Linked DNA regions of Mesorhizobium shangrilense. The protein of the gene in region 2 interacts with the protein of the main gene of each other region in a pairwise test. Links are inferred from orthologs where the notes say so. Each region holds a gene or a part of one and is shown on either strand. Other genes may lie near its edges.

The links. Proteins that work in one complex are often made in the same cells at the same time.
Region 1: the proteins of ftsZ (region 2) and rlmN interact in binary tests that used the Escherichia coli proteins (3 or more experiments, as listed by UniProt). The link is inferred for Mesorhizobium shangrilense from one-to-one orthologs.

What each region holds. Positions count from the first base shown.
Region 1 is NZ_JAQGPN010000001.1:1,195,274-1,201,617, reverse strand. Bases 2,395-5,265 are described here. They hold rlmN (dual-specificity RNA methyltransferase RlmN), read left to right. Parts: upstream 2,395-3,149; coding sequence 3,150-4,382; downstream 4,383-5,265. Other genes in these bases: PD284_RS05890 (hypothetical protein), read left to right, coding at 4,550-5,265; PD284_RS05900 (DUF1294 domain-containing protein), read right to left, coding at 2,731-3,027; PD284_RS05905 (invasion associated locus B family protein), read left to right, coding at 2,395-2,703. In the rest of the region: PD284_RS05925 (SRPBCC family protein), read left to right, coding at 1-185; PD284_RS05920 (YdcH family protein), read right to left, coding at 210-413; PD284_RS05915 (YdcH family protein), read left to right, coding at 649-831; PD284_RS05910 (exodeoxyribonuclease III), read right to left, coding at 990-1,796; more of PD284_RS05905, read left to right, coding at 2,200-2,394; more of PD284_RS05890, read left to right, coding at 5,266-5,695; PD284_RS05885 (LysE family translocator), read right to left, coding at 5,729-6,344.
Region 2 is NZ_JAQGPN010000001.1:2,389,037-2,396,809, reverse strand. Bases 3,010-5,855 are described here. They hold ftsZ (cell division protein FtsZ), read right to left. Parts: upstream 5,338-5,855; coding sequence 3,682-5,337; downstream 3,010-3,681. Other genes in these bases: ftsA (cell division protein FtsA), read right to left, coding at 5,402-5,855; lpxC (UDP-3-O-acyl-N-acetylglucosamine deacetylase), read right to left, coding at 3,010-3,409. Outside these bases: DNA repair protein RecN, read right to left, coding at 1-1,404; PD284_RS11585 (outer membrane protein assembly factor BamD), read right to left, coding at 1,415-2,272; more of lpxC, read right to left, coding at 2,459-3,009; more of ftsA, read right to left, coding at 5,856-6,709; PD284_RS11565 (cell division protein FtsQ/DivIB), read right to left, coding at 6,706-7,644; PD284_RS11560 (D-alanine--D-alanine ligase), read right to left, coding at 7,632-7,773. UniProt on the Escherichia coli protein: Essential cell division protein that forms a contractile ring structure (Z ring) at the future cell division site. The regulation of the ring assembly controls the timing and the location of cell division.

The DNA of each region.
Region 1 (6,344 bases), 1.2 Mb from region 2 along the record:
TCGCGGGCAAGCCGCTATCAGCCTCGCTGGGAACGATCGAACTGACGCCGACGGACGGCGGGACCTTGCTCAGATACACCGAGCAGGGCGCTTTTCTCGACGGGCCTGATTCGGCCAAGGGTCGCGAGGAAGGGTCGCGCTGGCTGCTCGAGGCGCTGGCGCGCGAACTTGAGGCATCGACATAGAAGCGGTCCCCGCCGGAGCCAGATTCAGGCGATGATGTCGGGGATGATCCGGTCCTCGAGGTTCTTCAGCTTGTCCTTCAGGGCTAGCTTCTTTTTCTTCATACGCTGGATTTGCAAGGGTTCGCAGCCGGTGGCGATCATCGCGTTGATAGCTGCGTCGAGATCGGCATGTTCCTGCTTGAGGCGCGCAAACTCGAGACGAATCTCGGCTTGTTCCTGTTCCGACATTCCGTTTTCCGTCTGCACATTTTTCGACGCCGGGGCGCCGCGCTTCGGTGGGACCGGTCTCGGGTTTCCACCGGCGAAGCCGCATAGCACATTTCACATTCTCGGGAAATGCTACTACCGGGCATTCGACATTGTCGGAACTTGATGCCACATTGTCATCGTACCGTCACAGGCCAGCCTGCGGTGGACGGCAGTGAGTGACGGTCCTCCGAGGAAACAAAGAAGGGAGAGCCTCATGTCTCTTGCGTCCCATCTTGAAGAGCTGCAGCGCAAGCACAGCGAAGTCGAGCGGGAAATTGACGAAGCGATGTTGCATCCATCCGTGGACGACCTCGACATCGTGACGTTGAAACGACGCAAGCTAGCTCTCAAGGACCAGATCGAAAGACTGAAAGTAGAGCAGCATACGACCCACTGACGCAGTTCATCACGACAGCTGTCAGTTGGTGCCAAGTCCGGCGCCCAGGGGCCGATAGCGTATCGCCGTCGGCTCAGTTTTTTGGAGCCACCCCTTCCCAGGGCCTGCCGGCCAGATGGGGCGTCGCTTCGACGGGCAAGTTTTCCGCCGTTTTCTCGTCAATCCAGATCGAAATGCGCGATCACCGGCACGTGGTCCGACGGCCGGTCCCAGCCGCGCGCGTCGCGCAGTATGTCGATGCGCTTGAGCATCGGTGCAAGATTGGCCGACGACCACACGTGATCGAGCCGGCGGCCGCGGTCGCTCGCCGCCCAGTCTTTGGCGCGGTAGCTCCACCAGGTATAGATCTTCTCGCTCGGCGGAATCTGGCGCCGCATCAGGTCGACCCAGCCGCCCGCCATGCGCATCGCCTCGAAATTCTCGGTCTCGACTGGCGTATGGCTGACCACGTTGAGCAGCTGCTTGTGCGACCAGACGTCGTTCTCGAGCGGGGCGATGTTGAGATCGCCGACGAGAATGGAGGCCGAATTCTGCCCGTGCTCGGCACGCACGGCGCGCATCTCCTCGACGAAATCGAGCTTATGCTTGAACTTCCAGTTGATTTCCGGCTCCGGTTCGTCGCCGCCGGCCGGCACGTAGAAATTGTGGATCAGCAGGCTCATGCCGCCTGCATCAACTTTTGTTGATATGTGGCGGCAATCGCCCATGTCGCAGAAAGCGCGCTTCTCGACGATCTCAAGCGGACGGCGGGCCACCGTAGCGACGCCGTGATAGCCCTTCTGGCCGTTGATCGCGACATGCTCGTAGCCGAGCTTGCGGAAGGCGGCGGACGGGAAATGATCGTCCGAGCACTTGGTTTCCTGCAGGCAGAGGACGTCAGGCTGATGCTCGGCGAGCAGACGCTCGACAAGCGGCATGCGCAGGCGAACGGAGTTGATGTTCCAGGTGGCGACGGAAAGCGGCATCCAGGATTTTCCGGAGTTTCGATGGCCCGGACCCTTGCCATCCGAACGCCGCCAAGACAAGCCGCAGGCCGTCATGACGCGTGCACGGCAATGGCCTCGGCGCGGATTAGCCCCCGGGAAAGACGCTATCCGCCCCGACTGCTGCGGCGATCGGCAGCATTCCGTCGAGGCTAAAAGACAAACTCTCGCCGCTTTCCTGCGTTTGAAACTCGCCAGGGACGGAAGTCCGTGTCCGGATGCGGGTGCGGGCGGCATTAGGGCGGGGCCCAGATGGTGGAATCGTTCTCTGACGGATATCTTCACCGTTTGGTAACCCAGATTAAATCAAGATGAAGCGAACGGGCGCCCGCCGCCGGCCGCCCCGTGCTCGCCTCATACGATGTACAGGATAAGCTCAAGCAACATGCGCGGATTGATTTCGACTCTCACCGGCCTTCTGCTGATCGGGTTTGCAGCGCCGGCCATGGCCCAGTCGGCCACCAAGATCGGTCAGCACAACGCCTGGGGCACTTACAGCTACAACGCCAATGGCGGTAAGGTCTGCTACGTGCTCACGGTACCCACGGACAAGAAGCCGACCAGCGTCGATCACGGCGACATCTTCTTCTTCGTCAGCCAAAAGCCCGGCCAGAACGTCACCTACGAGCCTCAGTTCATCGCCTCCTACAATTTCCAGGAGAATTCGAAGGTCTCGGTTTCGGTCGACGGCAAGAGCTTTTCGATGTTCACCCGCGGCAAATCGGCCTGGATGGAGAACGCCGCCCAGGAGCCAGCGCTGATCGCGGCGATGAAGGCAGGCGCCGACATGAAGATCGACGCAAAGTCGAGCCGCGGCACGCAAACGTCCTATGTCTTCTCGCTCAAGGGCATCTCGGCCGCGCTGACGTCGATTGCCAAGTGCAAATGACGCGGCGCAAGCTGCGCGTCTGACCGCTCACACGAACAACCCGGCGACCCGATCCGCCGCGAACAGCCAGACGGCCAGGACGGCGGTCTGGACGGCGACGATGACGTGAAGGAACGTCTGGAACGGCTCCTTGCGCGTCTTGTGACGAAGGACCTGCTGGGCCGTCACGGCCCCTACGCTGCCGCCGAGGATTGCCAGCCATAGCAGCGTCGATTCCCGGATGCGCCAGGCTCCGGCGCGCGCAAGGCGCTTGTCCCACCAGCACGTCGTGAAGGTGAGAGCGTTGATTCCTGCGAGCATCAGCACGATATAGACGGCATCCATACGCCCCTTTCGCACGAAATCTCTAAGGCAAGGCAAAGGTCCGCCGGCCCGCTGCCCGCGCCACGTGACGTCAGGGCTGCATCCGTGCTATTGGCCGCCCCACTCGAACCCGAACGAAAATAATGGCCCTTTCCCTCGACCTCACCGCCGAAAAGCCGCGCCCAAGCCCTGCTCCCCGCGCCGCGCAAGCAGAAAAGCCGTCGCTGATCGGCCTTTCGCGTCCCGAAATGGCGGAGGCGCTGATCGGCGCCGGCATCGTGCCGGAGCGGCAAGCGAAGATGCGCGTCCAGCAGCTCTGGCACTGGCTCTACGTGCGCGGCGTTTCCGACTTCGCCGAGATGTTCAACATCTCGAAGGACCTGCGCGCCACGCTGGCAAAGCATTTCACTATCGCACGGCCGGAGATCGTCGAGGAGCAGATCTCGAACGACGGCACCCGCAAGTGGCTGTTCCGCTTCCCGCCGCGCGGCGCCGGCAGGCCTGTCGAGATCGAGACCGTCTACATCCCCGAGGAAGGCCGCGGCACGCTCTGCATCTCCAGCCAGGTCGGCTGCACGCTGACCTGCTCGTTTTGCCACACCGGCACGCAGAAGCTGGTGCGCAACCTGACCGCTGAGGAGATCCTCGCGCAGCTGCTGACCGCGCGCGACCGCTTGGGCGATTTCCCCGACCGCGACACGCCGGACGGCGCCATCGTGCCAGCGGAAGGCCGAAAAGTGTCCAACATCGTCATGATGGGCATGGGTGAGCCGCTCTACAATTTCGAGGAGGTGAAGAAGGCGCTGCTGATCGCCTCCGACGGCGACGGGCTGTCTTTGTCCAAGCGGCGGATCACCCTGTCGACTTCCGGAGTGGTGCCGGAGATCGCGCGCACCGGCGAGGAGATCGGCGTCATGCTCGCGATTTCCCTGCACGCCACCAATGACGACCTGCGCGACCTTCTGGTGCCGATCAACAAGAAGTTTCCGCTGAAGGACCTGATCGCCGCCTGCCGCGGCTATCCGGGCCTATCGAACGCGCGCCGCATCACCTTCGAATATGTGATGCTGAAGGACGTCAACGACTCGCTCGACGACGCCAAGGCTCTGGTTCAGCTCCTGAAGGGCATCCCGGCCAAGATCAACCTGATCCCGTTCAACCCCTGGCCGGGCACCAACTACCAGTGCTCGGACTGGGAGACGATCGAGAAGTTCGCCGACTACATCAACAACGCCGGCTATGCCTCACCGATCCGCACGCCGCGCGGCCGCGACATCCTCGCCGCCTGCGGCCAGCTCAAGTCGGAATCCGAGCGGCTGAAGAAGCACGAGCGCCTCGCGCTCGAAGCCATGATGATCGCCGGCCACGGCGACTGATCGCAGCCGCCTGCCGGGCGGTCTCTCACATCCAACGGATGCACCTCGCCATAAGTGCTAGGGAGCTTCATTCTTCACGTCCCGCCAGACGGGTGCTATGGTCACGGCCGCTGCAGAAGCGCGCAGATGATCCCGCATGTCCGTACCCGCTCGATGGTGGAGAGACTATGCCACTGGTCTCGCAGTTGTTCTCCGCGAACCGTCGCCTGCAAGCCTGCCTCATCGACAATTCCGCGCATGTCCTGCACGGAAGTAAGGGCGAGCACGTCGAGCTGATCCAGGCAGCCCTGATCCGCCTTCGCTTTCTCGAGCCCGGAGATGGGCTCGCCGAGGCCGGAGAATACGGCACCCGTACCGCGGACGCCGTGCTGCGCTACAAGCAGATGTTTGACATCGTCAACCGGACCTACCAGAGGACGGCCGACGACATCGTCGGCCGCATGACGATCGCCTCGCTCGATGCCCACATGGCCGTTTTCGACTCCGTTCGCAACGTGCCGCCAGTCCCGCTCCACGAGTTTCCGGATCGCGTGCTCATTGGCCCGGTTTCAAGCAATCCCCGACAGATGGTTGCGTTCGCCACCACCGGTGCCGTCACCGCCGGCCTGCCGGTGCGCGGCGCCTTCACGCCGCCACTGTCCGAGTTGCCGGCGGACATGCAGGAGGTGGTCTGGCGGAGCAACCTCGCAAAGATCGAAGGCACGCCCTCGATGTATCCCTTCGTGTCCAATCATGAGGGCCCACTCGACAGCGACGAACTGTGCAGGAGGTTCGCGAAGTTCAACGGCGAAAGGGGGCTGATGCTCGAGCTCTACAATCGCATGCGGCCCTTCGCGATTTGGAGACTGATCAACACGATCCGCGGCGTGGTCTGGGGTGAGGGCTCACGCGGAATGTTCTGCCACCCGCACGACCATGCCAGGGCCTACGCCCACATGCAGGCGCTCTCCACGGGACCCACCCACCACCCCAATCCCAACCTGAGCGATATCACCAGAGCCTTCTCGGTGACCGACTCGCCATTCTGCAAGGATGCCTTGAACGTTCACGGGGAGCGCGATTCGTGGCGGGAGATCGTGTCAGGCGGCCCGGGTCTGCACATCTGCGTCACCAATGCGACAGGCCGCGCACTCTCCAACGAGAACTACCCCGCGAGCGACTTCCACATCGACGAGATCCAGCAGGGGCAGTTCTGCTCGAACGGCACCTGCATTCCGTTGATCAACGGCCAGACAATCGGCCATCTCAAGACGGTCGGCCCTTGGCTGGCCAAGAGGCCGGGCGAATGGCTGAGGAAGCACCTGCCCTGGTAGGCGCACCTGCATGCATGCAGCTTGGGGAACGGCCTATTTCGCCTGCGCGGTGAGGATCTTCAGCGCGAAGGCAGAAAACACGCCGGCGAACAGATAATCGACAATGCGCGTCACCCGCGGGCTCTTGCGGAGCAGGCCAGCGAACCTGTCGGCCGCGATCACCATCGGCGCAGTGACCGGAATCGCCAGCACGATAAACATCAGCCCGAAGAAGAAGAGCTTTCCGGGCGCGTTCGGGTCGGTGGGCGACACGAATTGCGGCAGGAAGGTCATGAAGAACAGGATGATCTTGGGATTGAGCAGGTTGATGCCAAGCCCGGTCAGCCAGTTCTGGAAAAGGGAGCGCCCCGACCCGGCCCGCTTCTCCGGCGAAAATGCCGATCCATGGCGAATGGCCTGGTAGGCGAGCCAGACCAGGTAGCCCGCTCCTCCGATCTTCAAGGCAAGAAACGCCTCCGGCGACGCGACGATCAGCGCAGACAAACCGACCGCCACCAGCGTGGTGTGAACGACGATGCCGGTCAGCGCGCCGAACATGCAGGCGAAACCGGCCGCCCTGCCTTCCGAAAGAGCGCGCCCCACGAATAGCGTCATGTCGGGCCCGGGCGTGATCGCGATGATGAACACCGCCACCGCGAACTGCAGGATG
Region 2 (7,773 bases):
CACCGCGCCGCCCACGCCGGTGTCGATCTCGTCGAAAACCAGCGTCGGCGCAGAGCCGCGATCGGCCAGCGCGACCTTGAGCGCCAGCAGGAAGCGCGACAGCTCGCCGCCTGACGCGACCTTCATCATCGGTCCGGCGCGCGTCCCCGGATTGGTCCGGACCCAGAACTCGATCTCGTCAATGCCGGCTTCCTGCCGGTTTTCCGTCTCCGTCGAAGTTTCGACGATGAACTCCGCCCGCTCCAGCTTCAAAGCCGGGAGTTCGGCCATGACGACCTTGACGAGGTGTTGCGCTGCGGCGCCGCGCAGGGCGGACAGGGCCTCGGCAAGACGGTCATAGGCCTCCCGCGCCGTCACCACCTGCTTCTCCAGCGCCTGCAGCCGCTCCGCCCCGGCGTCGAGCTCCGCCACGTCTGCCGACATGGTGTCGCGCAGTTGGGCGAGGTCGTCGACCGGTACGGAGAATTTTCGCGACGCCGCGCGCAGCGCAAATAGCCGCTCCTCGGATTTTTCCAGCGCATGCGGGTCGAACTCGGACGCGCGCATTGCGGCATCGACTGCCGATTGCGCCTCATCGAGCGAAATCAGCGCCTCGTCCAGCGTGCGGATGATCTCGTCCAGCAAGCCCGGCGCGTCGGCCTGCTTGCGCTGCAGCCGCCTCAGCAGCGCCGCCAGCGCCGGCAGCGGCGAGGATGAGCCGGCGAGCACGTCCTCCGCATCCTTGATGTCCGTCGCAATCTTTTCGGCGCGCATCATGGCGGTCCGCCTTTCGGCGAGTTCGGTTTCCTCGCCCGGTTGCGGATCGAGCTTGGACAGTTCGTCTACGGAGGCCCGCAGGTAATCGGCCTCGCGCGCCGCCGCTTCCACCTTGGCGCGGTGCCGCGACAGTTGCTGCTCCGCCTCCCGCCACAGACGCCAGGCCTGGGCAACCTCGCGGGCAGCGCCGAGGTGGCCGCCGAAAGCGTCGAGCAGTTCGCGGTGCGCGGAGGCGTCGACCAGCGCGCGGTCGTCGTGCTGGCCGTGGATCTCGACCAGCGCGCGCCCGATGTCGCGCATCAGCGAGACGCTCGCCGGCTGGTCGTTGACGAAGACGCGGGTTCGGCCGTCCGCGGTCTGCACGCGGCGCAGCAGGATGTCGCCGTCGTCGTCGATCGCATTGTCGGCCAGGATGGCGCGCGCCGGATGATTGCGCGGCACGTCGAACGCGGCGGTCACCTGCCCCTGGTTGGCGCCGTGGCGCACCAGGGACGCATCGCCCCGGGCGCCCAGCGCCAGTGACAGCGCGTCGAGAAGGATGGATTTTCCGGCGCCCGTCTCGCCGGTAAGCACCGACAGGCCGGACGCGAACTCGATATCGAGCCGCTCGATCAGAACGATGTCGCGGATCGAGAGCTGTGACAGCATTTAGGGATCGTCAGCCGCCTATGATCAGCTTGCTGGCATTGGACAGCCACGAGCCCGCGCTCTGGCGCGGCTCCAGCCCGCCGGATTGCAGCAGCTTGTAGGAGTCCTTGTACCACTGGCTGTCCGGGAAGTTCTGCCCGAGCACTGCCGCCGCCGCCTGCGCTTCCTGGGCCAGACCCATCGCGTAGTAGGCCTCGGTCAGGCGCGCCAGCGCCTCTTCCACGTGGCGGGTGTTGGAATAGTTCTCCACGACGTAGCGGAAGCGCTTGATCGAGGCGATGTATTCCCGCCGCTCGAGATAATAGCGGCCGATCTGCATCTCCTTGCCGGCGAGCTGGTCGCGGGCAAAGCGAATCTTCGACTGGGCGTCATCCACATATTCGGAGTCGGGCCAGCGCTGCACCACCTCGTCCATCGCCTCGATGGCGCGGCGCGATTCCTTCTGGTCCTGTGTCACGTCGCGGATCTGGCGGAAGTAGGACAGGCCCACGATGTACTGGGCATAGGCGGCGTCTTCACTCGACGGATAAAGCTGCACGTAGCGCTTCCCGGAGTTGATCGCTTCCTCGTAGTTGCCCTCGCGATAGTTGGTGAATGCGCTCATCACCATCGCCTTGCGCGCATACTCCGAATACGGATGCTGTCGGTCGATGGCTGCAAACTTGCGGCCCGCCTCCTTGAGACGCCCGGCATTCAGGTTGGCGAGGCCTTCATTGTAGAGCTGGTCCGCAGGATCGGTCTGTTCGACATAGGTCGCCAGATCGATGTCGTCGCTCGACTGGCAGGCCGACAGCGCCAGCGGCGCCGCCAGTGCAAGCACCGCGGTCAGAGCGCGAGCTTTCGACCTTGCACCTGTTATCACATGCATACTGAAGTCCGCCCCTTCGGCGTCGCTGCTTCGAGCATCGCGCCATAAAACACAACCGCCCCCACCGGGCAACGCCATGCTCTTGCAATGGCGCATTTTTGTGGCGCGCGACGCAATCCGGCGTCACCTTCCCGCAACACGCGCCAAAAAATGCTTAATGCAACGAGAACGGACGTCGCGCAACCGTCAGAGCGTCCAGGGAGCGTAGGCCGGGCTGTTCACCGCCATCATTTCGACGGCGCGTCCGCGCTGGCGGCGCGACGTCTCGACGATCTCGAAGGCCGTAGGATCGGCCAGCAGGCGGCGCAGCGCCGTCGCGTTCAGCTTGTGGCCGCCGCGATAGGACCTGAAACAGCCGATGAAACGCGCTCCCGCAAGCGCCAGATCGCCCATCGCGTCGAGCACCTTGTGGCGCGCAAACTCGTTGTCGTAGCGAAGTCCGCCCATGTTGATGACGCGGTTGTCGTCGCCGATGACCACGGAATTCTCCAGCGAGGAGCCGAGCGCATAGCCGGCCGCCCACAGGCGCTCGACATCCTTCATGAAGCCGAAGGTGCGGGCCCGCGCGATATCGCGCCTGAACATGCTGGCGGACAAGTCTCCGGCAAAGATCTGGCGGCCGATGGCCGGGCTTGAGAAATCGATCTCAACCTCGAATCGCGTGCCGTTGTAGGGCCGGAACTCCGCCCATGAAGGCCCGTTCTCGACGCGAATCGGCTTGATGATGCGCAGATAGCGGCGCTTGACGGAAAGCTCTTCGATACCGGCCTGCTCGAACGCCTCGACGAACGGCGCGGCGCTTCCATCGAGAATCGGCACTTCGCCGCCGTCCAGTTCGATCAGCACATTGTCGATGCCGAGGCCGAACAGCGCCGCCATCAGATGTTCGACGGTCGCGACATGCGGACCACCGGGATCACCGAGCACCGTGCACAGATCGGTGGAGCCGACCTCCGAATGCAGCGCGCGCAATTCGCGAACGGAGCCGTCAGCGCCCGTCACCTGGAAAATCACGCCGCTATCCGCGTCCGCGGGATGGAAGTGCACCGTCACCGGCTTCCCGCTATGGACGCCTATTCCTGACAGCGTGGCGCGCGCCGCCAAGCTCGTTTGATATTCTTGCAAACCAAACCCCATGGCCCGTCCGATCGAGACGCCCGCTTCGCCAGCCCCTTGGCTGCGGACTTTCTTGCAGGGCGTGCAGCCGACAGGCCGTCTGCAACGCCGCTTGTTTCGGCACGGAACATAGTCTCCGGCGGGAAAGACTCCAAATCACTGTTTCTTACTCCGTGTAACGGCCACTGCACATTCAGATGCACAGGTAAACCATTGGAGTAACGTATCTTTAACGAATCGGGGTGGGCACCGTGGTGCCCACCCCGAAACGCTGCCTGAGCCCCAGTGAGACGTCAGTTGGCTTGCCGGCGAAGGAACGCGGGAATCTCCAGCTGGTCGTCGTCATGGTCCGTGCGCGGTTGCGGGTTGAGCCGGCCGTGATCGTCCAGCTGTCCGCGTCGCGGTGCATAGAGTTGCGGGTCCTGGCTGGCCAGGCGGCGCGCCTCGGGCGCGGGCTGGCGCAGCTTCGGCTCGCGCGGCTGGGCGGCCGGCTGCAGCCGCGCAGGCTCTTCTTCCTTGCGCGCCAGGCCGTTGGTCAGGCGCTTCAGAAGCCCCATCGGACCGCGGTCCTCAGGCGCCTGCGGGCGTGCCTTCGCCTCGAGCTCGGCCTTCACCACCGGAGGAAAGTCCTCGACGCGCGGCATCCGCGTCTGCTGGACCGCCGCCGGCTGCGCCATCTCGCGAACGACCGCGGGCTGCGGCTGCGGCGCTACCTGCTGAACGGGCAGCGGGGCGGCCGGAGGCGCCTGGAAAAGCTTGCTCTGCGGGCGGAAATCATCCGCCGGAGCCACGGCTAAAGGGCGCGTCTGGATGGTATCCCCTCCCATGTCCGCGCTGCGGATGACGTCGGCGATCGGATCCGCCGCACGCGTCTCGACGCGCGCTTCCGCGACCTGCGGCTGCTGGCGGGGATCGACCGGACGCTGCTGGACCGGCTTCATCGGCTGGCGCACCGAAATCGGCGCAGCAGCGATCTCCGCCGCCGTCTTGTCGATGCCCGTGGCCACCACCGACACGCGGATGACGCCCTCGAGGCCCTCGTCGAAAGTCGCGCCGAGGATGATGTTGGCTTCGGGATCAACTTCCTCGCGGATGCGGGTCGCGGCTTCGTCGACCTCGAACAGGGTCAGGTCGCGACCCCCGGTGATCGAGATCAGCAGGCCCTTGGCGCCCTTCATCGAGCTCTCGTCGAGCAGCGGATTGGCGATCGCTGCCTCGGCGGCCGCCATGGCGCGGCCCTCGCCGGACGCTTCGCCGGTGCCCATCATCGCCTTGCCCATCTCGCGCATCACCGAGCGCACGTCGGCGAAGTCGAGGTTGATCAGGCCTTCCTTGACCATCAGGTCGGTGATGCAGGCGACGCCGGAGTAGAGAACCTGGTCCGCCATCGCGAAGGCGTCGGCAAAGGTGGTCTTGTCATTGGCGATCCGGAACAGGTTCTGGTTCGGAATGACGATCAGCGTGTCGACGCTCTTCTGCAGTTCCTCGATGCCGAAGTCGGCCGTCTTCATGCGGCGCTGGCCTTCGAAGTGGAACGGCTTGGTCACCACGCCGACGGTGAGGATGCCCTTTTCGCGAGCCGCGCGGGCAACCACCGGGGCTGCGCCCGTGCCGGTGCCGCCGCCCATGCCGGCCGTGACGAAGCACATGTGGGTGTTCGACAGATGGTCGATGATCTCATCGATGCATTCCTCGGCAGCCGCGCGCCCCACTTCCGGCTGCGAGCCCGCCCCCAGGCCCTCGGTCACATGCGCGCCGAGCTGGATCAGGCGCTCGGCCTTCGACATGGTCAGCGCCTGCGCGTCAGTGTTCGCGACCACGAAATCGACACCGCGCAGGCCGGCGGTGATCATGTTGTTCACCGCGTTGCCGCCGCCGCCGCCGACACCGAATACGGTAATCCGAGGCTTCAGTTCGGTAATATCGGGTTTCTTGAGATTGATGGTCATCTGTCGTTTCCTTCGCCTTTCGCCGCTCGCCGCTGCGGCTGCCTATGGGGCTGTCCCCGCCCGACTAAAAACTGTCCCTGAACCACTGGCCGACCCGGTAGAGCCTGCCATTGGTGCCTGTCGCCCGCAGCAGCGGGCCTGCCTTCGGCTGCCGCCCTTCAAAGCCGGCTGCCTGCGGATAGATCAGCAGGCCGACCGCCGTCGCGAAGGCCGGGCCCTTTGCCGCTTCCGGCAGGCCGGCAACGCCGAGCGGTCGTCCGATGCGTACGTTGCGTCCCAGCACCCGCCGCGCCGCCTCGGGAAGTCCGCCGAGTTGGCTGGCGCCGCCAGTCAGAATCACTCGCTTGCCGACGGCGTTGCCGTACCCGGAAGCGTTGAGTCGGTCGCGCAGGATCTCCAGCGTCTCTTCGACGCGGGCGCGGATGATGCGCGTCATCGCCGCGCGCGGAACCTGCATCGCCATATCGCTGTCGTCGCCGATCGGCTGCACCGAAACGACGTCACGGTCGTCGGCGCCGCTCGGCAGCGCCGATCCGTGCATGACCTTCAGCCGCTCGGCGTCTTCGAGCCGCGTGGACAGACCCTTTGCGAGATCGAGCGTCACGTGGTTGCCGCCGATCGGGATCGAATCGCAATGCGCGAACTTGCCGTCTGCAAAGATGGAGATCGTCGTCGTGCCGCCGCCCATGTCGACGCAGGCGGCGCCCATCTCGAGTTCGTCGTCGACCAATGCGGAAAGGCCACTGGCGTAAGGCGTCGCCACCATGCGCTCGACCGAGAGATGCGCGCGATTGACGCAAAGCTCCAGGTTGCGCAGCGGGGCAGCATCGCCCGTCAGAACATGCATGTCGACGCCAAGCGTGTCGCCGATCATGCCGCGGGGATCGCGCACGCCGCGTTCGCCGTCGAGCGAGAAGGCGACCGGCAGCGAATGCACGACCTGGCGCTGCACCTTGAGCGCCTGCTTGGCGCCTGCGGCCAGCACGCGCTTCACGTCCGCCGCCTCGACCTCATGGCCGCCCAGATTGATGGTCGCGGAAAAAACCTCGCTCTTCAGCCGCCCTGCACTCAGATTGACGAACAGCGAGTCGACCGTCAGCCCCGCCATGCGTTCCGCTGCATCGACCGCTAGGCGGATCGCCTGCTCGGCGCGATTCAGGTCGACGACGACGCCCGACTTCACGCCTTGCGACTTCTGGTGCCCGATGCCGATCACCTGGATCTGATGCGTACGCCGCTTCAGCAGGTTGCTGCCCTCGCGCGGCTTGAGCTTGGCGATCATGCAGCACACCTTGCTCGACCCCACGTCGAGAACGGTGACAATGCCCGATCGAAGCGACTGGTCAGCCGATTGCCCACCGAGCCAGTTCATGTCCTTTTCCCCGCCTTCTTGCGCGCCTTTGCCTGCGCATCCAGTTCCGCCGTACGGCGCTCCATTGCGTCAGGCGTAAGCTGCAGCACCAGGCGGTCGGGGATGCGCATGTCGACCGCGGAAACGTCGCGTGACAGCAACCCGCCCTGCTTGTCGAAGGCGATCAGGCTTACGATCGCCTCTTCCTCGCCGTACTCGGGCAGCTTCACGGTCATGCCGTTGTTCAGCTTCAGGTCCCACCGGCGCTCGGCGACGCGCACATAGGCCCGCACCCGCGAGGCGACCTCGGGGTGCTTCGCCATCTTTGCGATGAAGCCCGCGGCATCGCGGTCGGCGCCCAGACCGATGACCTGCGGCAGCCCGGAAAGAGCCCCGCCGGCGAACGGCGCGATGACCCGTCCGTTTTCCTCGATCACCGAGAGTTCGCTGCCGCGCTGCCAGATCGCGAAGGGCTCGCGCTCCTTGATCTGCACTTCGATCTCGTCCGGATAGACCTTCCGCACCGAAGCCACCTCGACCCAGGGCAGCGACGCCACACGCTCGCGCGCCGTCTCGGCATTGAAGCCGATCAGCGAGGTCCAGCCATCCAGGCCGAGCTGGTCGAGAATATCGATCTCGGAGGTATGCTGATGTCCGATCACACGCACCTCGTCGACGGCGAAGCCGGTGCGGGCCGTAACGGCCTGCGCGTAGTCCGGCATGCGTCCGCCAACATAGGCGCCATAAACACCGGTGATCGCGAAGAAGCCGACCGTCAGCATCGTCGCCGCATAGGGCGGCGGCGCGATCTCGCCGTCATTCAGCCTCTTGAGGAGGCGCGCCGGCCGCCGCAGCCACTTGGGCAGGACCATGCGCTCACGCAGCGCAGCAACCGGCCCGACGCCCGCGAAGCGCGCACCGGCCCTGTCATCCTGTCCCGTCCTCAACGCAAACACGAGGCGTCCTCCACCATCCAACTCAGGAGCTCGCCGAACGTGTGACCTGCTTCAGCGGCGATCTCGGGCACCAAGGAGGTGGGCGTCATGCCCGGCTGGGTGTTGATCTCCAGCCAGACAACTTCCCCG